2 regions of the Modestobacter sp. VKM Ac-2978 genome follow, and region 1 is predicted to be linked to the other one. Evidence: riboswitches for the same ligand, from Rfam matches in the RefSeq annotation. Region 1 holds a riboswitch; the other holds the start of a gene.
What was found. Region 1 has a riboswitch for cyclic di-AMP ahead of O2W53_RS22950 (peptidoglycan DD-metalloendopeptidase family protein). Riboswitches for the same ligand answer to the same signal wherever they lie in the genome.

Region 1 (5,828 bases):
GAGCCTGCTCGGCGGCGCCGTGGCCGCCGCCGCGTTCATCGCATGGGAGCTGCGCCAGCCGGCCCCGCTCCTGGAGATCCGGCTCTTCCGCGAGCGCGGCCTGGCCAGTGGCTCCCTTGCACTGCTGGTCGTCTTCGGCGTGCAGGCCGGGATCTTCGTCGTCCTCTTCCCCTACCTGCAGGCGGTGCTGGGCTGGTCGGCGCTGCGCTCGACGCTGGCACTGATGCCGATGGCGCTGCTGATGATGGCCTCCTCCGGGCTGGCACCGAAGGTGGCCGCACGCATCGGTGCACGACTGACCATGGCCACCGGGATCCTGCTGGGCACCGTGGGCCTGGTGCTGATGGCCAGCTTCGTCTCCGTCGAGGGCGGTTACCGCTCGGTGCTGGCCGGGCTGCTGGCCATCGGGCTGGGCATGGGCCTGGCCATGACGCCCTCCACCGAGGCCATCACCCGCGCACTGCCTCGCGAACGGCAGGGTGTGGCCTCCGCCCTCAACGACGTCACCCGCGAGCTCGGCACCGCACTCGGCGTGGCACTGCTCGGTGCCGTCCTGGCCACCGGCTACCGCAGCGCCCTCGACCAGCAGCTCCCCGCCGGGGCTCCTGCAGACGCTGTCGCGGCAGCCCGCGAAGGCCTGGCCAACGGCCTCGCGGCCGCCGACGTGGCCGGCCCCCAGGCCAGCGCACTCGTCCGGGCGGCACAAGAGGCCTTCGTCGACGGCTGGCAGCAGGCCATGTGGGCCGGCACCGCCGTCATGGCCGTCCTGTTCGTCATCGTCCTCGCCCGTGGCCCCCGCGGGAGCGCCCCTGGCCCCGTCGTCGGGGAGACCGAAACCGAACACACCATCACCCGGTGACCCTGAACGGGCGGTTGACGCAGCCGACTGCGTCGACCGCCCGCTGGTGCACCGCGCGCGAGGCGCGGCCCTGGGTCGTCGGGCGGGAGAGGTGGAGCGCGGTGCCCGGACGGCACCGCGCCCCACCCGGTACAGATCAGCCACCCAGCTCGGTGAGCAGCTGCCGCATCTCCTCGATCTCCTGCGCCTGGACCTCGCTGATCGAGCGAGCCAGGTCGACGGCCTCGGCGTTGCGGCCGTCCTCGACCTCGGTCCGCGCCATCGCGACTGCGCCCTCGTGGTGCTCGATCATGGCGTCGAGCCACATGCGGTCGAAGTCCCGGCCGGCCGCAGGCATCTCCTCCATGCCCATGCCGCCGTCCATGCCCATGCCGCCCATGTCCCCGGACCCGTGGTCCATGCCGCCCATCGGACCGGACTCCTCGAGCGGCTGGCCCCACTCCTCCAGCCAGGCCGTCATGAGGTCGATCTCCGGGTCCTGACCTGCTTGGATCCGCTCGGCCAGGTCCACGACCCGGGGATCGGAGGCGCGGTCGATGGCGACCGCGGACATCATGAGCGCGCCCTCGTGGTGCGGGATCATCCCCTGCGCGAACGCGACGTCCGTGTCGTTGAACTCCGCGCCCTGCTCGGCGGAGCTGTCGTCGGCCGCGTTGCCACCGGTGGCGGAGGTCTGCTCGGTGTCCGAGCAGCCGGCGAGGACGACGACGGCGGCCATCAGCCCACCGGTGAGGCGGACGAGTCGGATGCTGGTGCGGGTCATGCTGGGTCTCCTGTCTGAGGGATGTGGGCATGCGTGCAGGACCCCGGGACAGCGGGAGCTGTCGGGGTGCAGCTGCTCGGCCTAGATCCGCAGGAGACAGAGAGCGGAGAGGGTGGGTGGTCGAGGCTGCCTCGACCACCCGGTGGGCCAGCGGGAAGGTGTGGGCGAGCCGCGGACGGGCGGGATCGCCACGCCTCGGCGGAGCACTACGGCCCTGAGAACCATCAGCCCCGCGAGCAGGACGGCGAGGCACACCGCCAGGACGTGGGCGTCGTGCCACGGGGCCGGCAGGCCGCTGGACCCGGTGGCACCGTCGGCGTCTGCCTCTGGTGTGGCGGCACCGTGCCCGTGGTCGGGCATCGCACCTGCGACGGGGCCCAGATGGACGGACGCTGCCGGTACACCAACCGCGGCAGCCGCACCGACCGATGTGGACCCGTGCCGCTGGGCCGAGCCCGCGGCCACGCACTGCACCCCGTGCATGGCGAAGACGGCGGCCAACAGCAACAGCGCCGCCCAGAGCCGTGCCACCGGGACCACCTCCCCACACGACGGTACGACGGCCTGGCTGGCGCGCCCGAGAGGGCTGTCGGCCCCTTGGTCGGAACGCTGGCCCCGATGCCGGTCCGCCCCCTGCTCGGTCGCATCTCGCGCCAGGGTTCCCGCGCGGGTCATCCCCCGAAGCCGACCCCGACGGACCCCAGGGGAAGTGACACCCGGGCGCTCCCCCACGCTGATCATGACCGCACCACGGCGCGAAGTGCCCCCTGCAGCGACTGCTCGGCGGCGCTGACCGCCCAGCGGGGTCACCGAACGAGGTTCGAGGCCTGTCGAGGTCAGCCGCAGCTTCCGCCCAACGGCAGGCCGCGGGCGGCCAGCCACGGAACCGGGTTGCTGCGGTTCTGGTAGAGCCCACCCAGATGCACTTCGAAGTGCAGGTGCGGGCCGGTGGACTGACCCGTGTTGCCCACCAGCGCGATCTGCTGCCCAGCGGACACCTGCTGTCCCGCGTCGACCGAGTAGCTGTCGATGTGCCCGTAGAGGGTGATCGAGCCGTCCTCATGCTCCAGGTAGACGGCCAGCCCGAAGCCGGATGCGGGGCCGGCCTGGAGCACCACGCCGGCTTCGGGCGCATAGATCGGTGTGCCGATCGGGGCGGCGATGTCCACGCCGTGGTGCATGGTCCCCCAGCGGGCGCCATAGCAGGAGGTCACCCGCCCCGACGTCGGGATCCCGGCGCCGGAAGTCGACCGCTCACCTCCCCGGGAAGCCGCACCGTCCAGCCGTTCCGCCAGTAGTGCATCGACATCGCCACTGCTCGGTTGCTCCGTCGGTACCGCAGTGACATCGCTGCCGGCCGGCTGTTCCATCGACCCCGCAGCAGCATCGCCGCCGAGCGTGACCACCCGCTCCCGCGCCTCCTGCAACTGCTGCTCCAACGCGGCCCTGTCCCCCACGGCGGCGTCGTAGGTCTGCTGCGCCGCGGCGAGCTCGTCGTTGGCGACCCGTTCAGCCTCCGCGGCGGATGCGGCGGCCGCATCGCGGGCAACCACGGCGGCCTTCGCCGCCTCGGTGGCCGCCTGCTGCTGGCGCTGGACGACCTCGAGCTCGTCCAGTCGCTCGCCCCGGTCATCACCCAGCAGCTCCAGCGTGGCGGCTCGTTGGAGGACTTCCTCGGGGCTGCCTGCGGCGAAGAAGGCCGAGGCACTGCCGTAGGCGTCAGCGCCCATGTAGCTCTGCCGGGCCAGTGCGACGACGTCGGCTCGGGCCTGCCCGACTGCTGCCTGCGCAGCCGTCAGCTCGGCCTCCCGGGCATCGGCCTCCTGCCGGGCTGTGAGCAGCGCAGCCTGGGCGACCAGGCTCCGATCGGCGACCGCCTCAGCCTCCACCGTCAGCCGCCGCAGGGTCTCCTCTGCCGCCACCACCGACGCCTCGACGCTGGCCAGCGCGGCCTCGGCCCCGGCGAGTCCGGGTTGGCCTGCCGGGGCCGGCGGGGGCTCAGGTGCGGCGTGGGCTGCCGGACCGGTGAGCACCAGCAGCAGGGCAGCACCGGCGGCCAGCGTCGGCGCAGTGACCGCGGCGCGCCATCGGGCGCGGCGGCGTGGGTGGACAGGGTGCTGCAAGACGGTGTCGTGCGACGTCGCCAACGCGGCGAGCTCCGTTCTCCCTCACCGTCTACCGAGTTAGCTGACGGGTTCGGGCCGGAGACAGCCCTACTCGCTGCGGCGCACTGGCCACGTGAGATTCACCCCAGGGAACGATGGGTCCCCGGTCTGCCACCGCGCGAGCGGTGGCAGTTCGACGGGGTCTGCGCGAGGACCTCTGGGCGAGATCGGGGCTCGGGCGGACCGGCCGAGACGCTACAACGAACCCCGATGAACGTCACAATCCAGTAACAGCAGCCAACCATCGCGGCCGGCCGCACCATCCGGGGCCAGTACATGTGCAGGCGCCACAGGCGGCCGATCACGCGGACGCCGCAACCACGGCATGCAGGTCTTCATGGAGAACGAGGGCGAACTGGCGCTGCGCCTGCTCACCACCCGCGCCGCCGACTTCCAGGCGCGGCTGCTGGGCCGGGTCCGTGCGCTCCTCGCCGAGGCCCTCGACGCCGGCAAGATGTGCAGCGACATCCCGCTCGACGACCTCGGCTACGTCGTCGTCCGCATCATGGAGTCCTACGTCTACCTGACCCTCATCACCGGCGAACAGCCCGATCCCGACCGCGCCGGCCGCGTCCTGCACGCACTCCTGCCGCTGCCTGACTGATCCGGTGGTCGAGCGTTGCACCTGCCGGGGTGGACCTGGACCCCGGCCGACCGGACGGACCCATGGCCTCGGCCATGCGCGCAGTCCAGATCACCGAATCGGTGGCCCGAGCTCCTGAACGTCGTCGGCCATCGTCTTCGATGCCGTCCTCGCCTGGAACCGCATGTGAGAGACATGCCCTAGCTGTCACCGACGTCCTGGCTGGGTACAGCTAGAACGGCGGTGGCGTGGCACTCAACATGCGTCACCGAGATCGCCGGCGACGACCCCGGTGCGTCGGTGCCGGTCGCGGAAGCGCCCGGGGGCTTCGTCGTGGGCACGGCTGAAGGCCCGGCTGAACGCGTGCACGGAGGCATAACCCACGGCTCGTGCGATGGACTGCTGCGGTTCGTCGGTATCGCGCAGGCGAGCGGCCGCCAGGTCCATCCGCCAGCGCAGCAGGTAGGCGGTGGGGCTCATGTCCAGGGCGGCGGTGAACCGCCGCGCCAGGGTCGCTCGGGACACTGCGATGCCGGTTGCCAGGTTCTCCGCCGTCCAGGCCCGCTCCGGTGCCTGGTGGATCAACGTCAGGGCGGCGCTCACGACCGGGTCACCCAGCCCAGCCAGCCAGGACCCCGGCTGGGTCGCCGTCTGCGCTGCTGCCCAGGCCCGCAGCGACTGCACGAGCAGCACGTCGATCATCCTGTCCAGCAGGACCGAGGAGGCCATCCCGGGCTCGGTGAGCTCACGGCCCAGGATGCGCACGGTGTCCTGAAGGTGGCCGGCCCCCGCACCCGCTCCCACGTGGACGACGTCGGGTAGCGCGGTGAGCACGCGAGTTCGTGCCCCGGGGTCCTGGAGGTAGTGGACCGTGACGATGCGGGTGTCCACCGGCCCGATCCCCAGCCGGACCACGTCCCCGACCTCGCGGGCTCGAGCAGCGGCGGCACGGTCGCACGATGCCGCGGAGGCCCACGGTCGGCTGGTCAGCTCGTGCACGGTCCCCGGAGGCAGCAGGACGACGTCCCCGGACTCCAGCCGCCGTGGCGGGCGCGAGGAGGTGGTCAGCCACGCGGATCCCTCGGTGACCGCGTGCACCGCCGCTCCGGGGTACCGGTCCAGGCGCACTCCCCAGCTGCCGGCGGCGCCGCTGGCCTCGATGCGGGTGCCGATCGAGCCGGTCACGCCGGCGACCCGCAACAGGTCGGCGAGCAGGTCCACGCAGCAACTGTACGTGCGCCGCGGCGGACGACCGGTGCTGTTCCGGGCCGGGTGAGTCAGACGGGCACGCTGTTGAGCTCGTGGGACAACGACGGCTGCCCTGCCCGTGCCTAGCGTCGACGGTGGTCGCGGAACACCCCGACTGATCGCCGACCATCGGAGCCACACGTGCAGCAGTTGGGGTCTGCGGGACCGACGAACAGGGTTCCGCTGTCCGTCCTGGACTTCGGGCAGCTG
Region 2 (5,828 bases), on a different contig from region 1:
CAGCGGAGCGTGACCTGCCGGGACAGCAGCCCCGCGCGGGCCCGTCGCTCGTCCGCGTCCAGCGGCTCGGTGACCGCCAGCGCAGCGTCCAGCCGGGAGTGCAGCTCGGCCGAGGGGCCGGCCCACTCGGCACCGGGCACGGCGCCGGGCACGTCCCACACCGGGACGACGAGCCCGAGGGCGCGGAAGGCGCCGGCGTAGCGGGTGCCCTCCCCCAGGCTCAGCTGCTCGGCCGCGCCGAGCCGGGCCAGGGCGTCCAGCAGCGCCTCCTCCGGCTCGGGGCGCACCCAGCGCACGTGGCCGCGCTCGGTGGTGGGCCGGCACCAGTAGGCGGCCTCCAGCCCGTCCAGCCGCACCGTGGGCATCACCATCTCGTTGGCCTGCTGCAGGCTCGCGCGGGCGGTCGCGTCGACGTCGGCGCCCTCCAGCCAGAACTCGAAGTCGTCGTGCACGGTGACCTCGAACGGAGCCGAGAGGTCCAGCAGCTCCTGCAGCCGCGGCCCGGCCGAGCCGGCGGCACCGATGGGGCCCGGGTCGACGGGGGCGCCGGCCGGCGCCTCGAGCGCGGCGGCGAGCGCGGTGCCGAGGTCGCGGCTGACGTCGTCGGAGGAGGTCTGCAGCTGGACGCCGAGCAGGATCTCGCCGTTGGCCCGCACCAGGGCAGGGGTGCCGCCGGGGAGCACGCTGGCCAGCGTGACCGACCGGCCCTCCGTGGTGGTCAGCTTGGCGGTGGCGGCCGGCACGAGCTCGCGCAGCGCCACCCAGTCGACCTCGCCGGGCAGGCCCTCGAACGGGCGGAGCACCGGCTGGCCGTAGCCGGAGCCGTGGCAGTGCTTGTAGCGGCGACCGGAGCCACAGGGGCAGGGCGCCTTCGGGTTGGTCTCACCGTCGGTCGCGGCAGGGGCGGCGGGGCGGCGGCGGGTCGTGGAGCGGGCCATGCCTGCGAGCGTAGGAGGCGCCGTCGGCGACCGGGGGACGGCGTCCCGTCCGGCTGCCGCCCGTAGGCTCTGCCGGTGACACCGGCTCCCGTCCCGTTCGACCTGACCGACCCCGCGCTGGTCGCCGATCCCTATCCCGCGTTCGCCGTGGCCCGCGCCGCAGCGCCGGTGCAGTGGGACGAGCGGCAAGGCCTGTGGCTGGCCTTCGGCCACGCCGAGGCCAACGCCGTCCTCCGGGATCGGCGGCTGGGCCGGATCTGGTCGGACCGGACCCCCACCGAGCGGTTCGAGAGCTTCAACCTGATCCACCGCAACGCCATCCTGGAGATGGAGCCGCCCACGCACACCCGGCTGCGGCGGCTGATCAGCGCGGCGTTCGCCCGCGGCCACGTCGAGCGGCTGCGACCGTGGGTCCAGGACCTGGCCGACTCGCTCGTCGACTCCCTCGTCGAGCGCTCCGCCGGCGCGACCGGCGTCGACGTGCTGTCCGGCATGGCCGAGGAGCTGCCGGTCGCAGTCATCGCCGAGCTGCTCGGGGTGCCGGCGGTCGACCGGCCGCTGCTGCGCCCGTGGTCGAACGCGATCGTGAAGATGTACGAGTACGGCCGGACGTCGGAGATCGAGGCCGACGCCGAGCGGGCCGCCGCCGAGTTCGTCGCCTACCTGCGCGAGCTGGCCGCCGAGCGGCGGACCGCACCGGGCGAGGACCTGCTCACCCACCTGGTCACGGTGCGCGACGCCGAGGGCGACCGGCTCACCGAGGACGAGCTGGTGACCACCTGCATCCTGCTGCTCAACGCCGGCCACGAGGCGACGGTCAACGTCAGCGGCAACGGCCTGCTGGCGCTGCTGGAGCACCCCGACCAGCTCGCCCGGCTGCGCGCGGACCCGGCCCTGCTGCCGACGGCGATCGAGGAGCTGATGCGCTACGACTCACCGCTGCAGCTGTTCGAGCGCACCGCCACCGAGGACGTCGAGATCGGCGGGGTCACCGTCGCTCGGGGACAGAAGATCGCCGCCCTGCTGGGCAGCGCCAACCGCGACCCGGCCGTCTTCGTCGACCCGGACACCCTCGACGTCGGACGCGCGGACAACCCGCACATCTCCTTCGGGGCCGGGGTGCACTTCTGCATCGGTGCCCCGCTGGCCCGGGTGGAGCTGCAGGCCTCCTTCGGTGCACTGCTGAGCCGGACGTCCCGGCTGGAGCTGGCCCGCCCGGCCCGGCGCCGCCCGGAGTTCGTCATCCGCGGGCTGCAGGACCTGCCGGTCGTGCTCACCGGCCGCTGAGCCGTTGCGCCGGGAGACGACCTCGGGGCACCGGCGCACGCCGCGTCCATGATCCGTCACAGCTCGTGCTGACCGCGTCGGGGAGCCCGGGAAAGCTCGTCGCCGACCGGCTCCCGCGGCCGACGGCCTGCCTACCGTTGTCCCCGTCCGCCGCACGGCGGGCTCCGGACGACGGCACCGCCGAACCTGCCCACCGTCGCCCGGACGTCACGAGACCACGGGCAGGCGCGGGGGACCCACCTCGCAGGACCAGGCCTCCGGGCCTTGGGGTGAAGCCGCAGCACGCGGCCGGGCAGCTCTCGCCCGAACCCGACAGCTAACTCCGCAGGCGGCGAGAGGCACACACACCCATGCTCAATCGCTTCACGGCACGGCGCGACCGCTCCACCGAGCGCTCCGCCTTCGCTTCGGCGGCACGCCCCGCCATGGTCGTCGCGGCAGCCGCGGCGATGTCCTTCGGGGTCATCGCACCGGCCGCGGCCCACACCGGCAGCCACACCGTCAGCCCCGGTGACACGCTCAACGAGCTGGCCGCCAGCCACGGCGCCACCTGGCAGGACATCCACGCCGCCAACCGCGACACCATCGGCAGCAACCCGAACGTGCTGCGCGTCGGCCAGGTGCTGACCATCGGCGGAGGGGCGGCCCCGGCGGCTGCACCGGCAGCCGCACCCGCGGCGGCGACCGGCACCTACGTGGTGCGCTCCGGCGACACCCTCGGCAAGATCGCCGCCCAGCACGGCACCACCTGGCAGGCCCTCTACGCCGCCAACCGCGGCACCATCGGCGGCGACCCGAACGTGCTCCGCGTCGGCCAGACCCTCACCCTCGGCGGCGGGGCGGCCGCACCTGCGGCCCCGGCACCCAGCCGCCCGGTCGAGCAGCCCGCCAGCCGCAGCGCCGACCGGACCGCCAGCGGTGACCCCCGGTCCATCGCCCGGACCATGGTCGCCGAGCGCGGCTGGGGCCCCGGCGAGTTCGACTGCCTGGACGCCCTGTGGGAGAAGGAGAGCAACTGGGAGACCACGGCCGACAACCCGAACTCCAGCGCCTACGGCATCCCGCAGGCGCTGCCCGGTTCGAAGATGGCCTCGGCCGGCCCGGACTGGCGCACCAACCCGGCGACCCAGATCACCTGGGGCCTGGGCTACATCAGCGACCGCTACGGCACCCCGTGTGGCGCGTGGGCGCACTTCCGGGCCAACAACTGGTACTGATCGACCAGCGCGACGGGTCGGTCGGCGCGGTCAGGCGCTGACCGACCCGCACTGGTGGTCCGGGCGACCGGACCACCGGACCACCGGCACGACGACGCCCCGGCCGGGCAACCGGCCGGGGCGTCGTCCGTCCTCAGAGGCGCTGGTTGAGCCGGTGGTAGGCCGCGCTCCAGCGCAGCTCCTTGGCCAGGCTGCGCCGGGTGGTGTCGGCGTCGATGAGCACCAGCTCGGTGTCGAACACCTCCGCCAGGTCGGTCAGCTCATCGGCCCCCAGCTGGGTGGACAGCACCGTGTGGTGCGGCCCGCCGGCGGTCAGCCAGCCCTCGGTCGCCGTCTCGAAGTCCGGCCGGGGCTCCCAGACCGCCCGGGCGACCGGGAGGTTCGGCAGCGGCTCGGACGGCTCGACGACGTCGATCTCGTTGGCCACCCAGCGGAACCGGTCGCCCAGGTCGCACCAACCGACCGTGATGCCGTCGGCGGGGGCGGCGGTGAACACCAGCCGGGCCGGGTCCTCGCGGCCGCCGATGCCCAGCGGGTGCACCTCCAGCCGCGGCTTGTCCCCGGCGATCGTCGGGCACACCTCGAGCATGTGGGCACCGAGGATCTTCGGGGTCTCCGAGGCGAGGTCGTAGGTGTAGTCCTCCATGAAGGACGTGCCGCCGGGCAGCCCCTGGGCGGCGACCTTGAGCACCCGCAGCAGGGCGGAGGTCTTCCAGTCGCCCTCGCCGCCGAAGCCGTAGCCGTCGGCCATCAGCCGCTGCACGGCCAGGCCGGGGAGCTGGCGCAGGCCGCCGAGGTCCTCGAAGTTGGTGGTGAACGCACCGAAGCCGCCCTCGGTGAGGAACTGGCGCAGGGCCACCTCGATCCGGGCCTGGTAGCGGACGCTGTCATGCCGCTCCCCGCCCGGGCGCAGGTCGGCGTCCATCTCGTAGAGGTCGCCGTACTCCGCGACGACCGCGTCCACGGCGGAGTCGGCGACCGCGTCGACCACCTCGACCAGGTCGTTGACGCCCCAGGTGTTCACCGACATGCCGAAGCGGATCTCCGCCTCGACCTTGTCGCCCTCGGTGACCGCGACGTTCCGCATGTTGTCACCGAACCGGGCCAGCTTGAGGCCGCGGGCGGCGGCCGCACCGGCGGCGGCGCGGGCCCAGGAACCCACCCGGGCCTGCACCCGCGGGCTGCCCGCGTGGCCGGAGACGGTGGTGCGCGGCGTGCGCAGCCGGGTGAGCATGAACCCGTACTCCCGGTCGCCGTGGGCGGCCTGGTTCAGGTTCATGAAGTCCATGTCGATCGTCGCCCACGGGAGGGCGGCGTCGGCCTGGGTGTGCAGGTGCAGCAGCGGCTTGCGCAGCGCGTCCAGCCCGGAGATCCACATCTTCGCCGGCGAGAAGGTGTGCATCCAGGTGATGACGCCGAGGCAGTTCGGGTCCTCGTTCGCCGCGCCCATCATCTTCCGGATCGCACCGGCGTCGGTGAGCACCGGCTTCCAGACCACCCGGACCGGGACGGCGTCAGCGCCGTCCAGCGTCGCGGCGACCCGCTGCGACTGCTCGGCGACCTGCTGGAGGGTCTCCTCGCCGTACAGCCCCTGACTGCCGGTGAGGAACCAGATCTCCGAACCCTCGAATGCCACCTGCTGCTCCTTCGTGCTCATCGTTGTCCGTAGACGTTCTGGTAGCGCGCGTACAGCGAGTCGATGTCCGCCTGCGCGATCGGCTTGGGCTCACCCAGCTGGCGGGAGAGGTGCACGGTGCGGGCGACGTCCTCGGTCATGACGGCGGCCTTGACCGCGGCCTTCGCCGAGGGCCCGATGGTGAAGACGCCGTGGTTCTTCATCAGCACCGCCGACGAGCGGTGCCCCTGCAGCGTCTCCACGATGCCCTGGCCGATGGAGTCGTCACCGATCAGCGCGAACGGCCCCACGGGGATGGGCCCGCCGAACTCGTCGGCCATCGCCGTGAGCACGCAGGGGATCTCCTCGTGCCGGGCCGCCCAGGCCGCGGCGTAGGTGCTGTGCGTGTGCACCTGGCCGTTCACCTCGGGCATGTTCCGGTAGACGTAGGCGTGCGCCGCCGTGTCGCTGGAGGGGGCCCGGACGCCGTCGACGGCGTTGCCGTCGAGGTCGCAGACGGTGATGCCCTCCCAGGTCAGCTGGTCGTACTCGACGCCGCTGCCCTTGATGACGAACAGGTCCTCGCCGGGCACCCGCTCGGACACGTTGCCCGAGGTCCAGGTGACCAGCTCGTAGCGGGTCAGGTAGGTGTGCAGGTGGGCGACGTGCTCGCGCTGGGCGCGCAGCGTCCCCTGCTCGGTGCGGGTCGGGGTGGATGTCATGCCGGCTGCTCCTCGGTGGTGGCGGTCGGGGTCTCGTCGGTGTGCGGCT

Region 2: linked by a shared signal. The riboswitch ahead of O2W53_RS00350 (LysM peptidoglycan-binding domain-containing protein) and the one ahead of O2W53_RS22950 (peptidoglycan DD-metalloendopeptidase family protein) in region 1 are both predicted to bind cyclic di-AMP.

Annotation. Positions count from the first base shown of each region.
Region 1 is NZ_JAPVBP010000012.1:22,072-27,899, reverse strand. It holds gene O2W53_RS22960 (MFS transporter) at 1-859, shown strand, start outside; gene O2W53_RS22955 (DUF305 domain-containing protein) at 996-1,622, opposite strand; gene O2W53_RS24015 (DUF6153 family protein) at 1,704-2,297, opposite strand; gene O2W53_RS22950 (peptidoglycan DD-metalloendopeptidase family protein) at 2,459-3,655, opposite strand; cyclic di-AMP (ydaO/yuaA leader) riboswitch at 3,781-3,936, opposite strand; gene O2W53_RS22945 (QsdR family transcriptional regulator) at 4,113-4,391, shown strand; gene O2W53_RS22940 (AraC family transcriptional regulator) at 4,626-5,591, opposite strand; gene O2W53_RS22935 (LLM class flavin-dependent oxidoreductase) at 5,760-5,828, shown strand, end outside.
Region 2 is NZ_JAPVBP010000001.1:69,662-75,489, reverse strand. It holds gene O2W53_RS00360 (DUF5926 family protein) at 1-938, opposite strand, end outside; gene O2W53_RS00355 (cytochrome P450) at 1,014-2,225, shown strand; cyclic di-AMP (ydaO/yuaA leader) riboswitch at 2,453-2,551, shown strand; gene O2W53_RS00350 (LysM peptidoglycan-binding domain-containing protein) at 2,576-3,442, shown strand; gene araA (L-arabinose isomerase) at 3,576-5,099, opposite strand; gene O2W53_RS00340 (L-ribulose-5-phosphate 4-epimerase) at 5,096-5,779, opposite strand; gene O2W53_RS00335 (xylulokinase) at 5,776-5,828, opposite strand, start outside.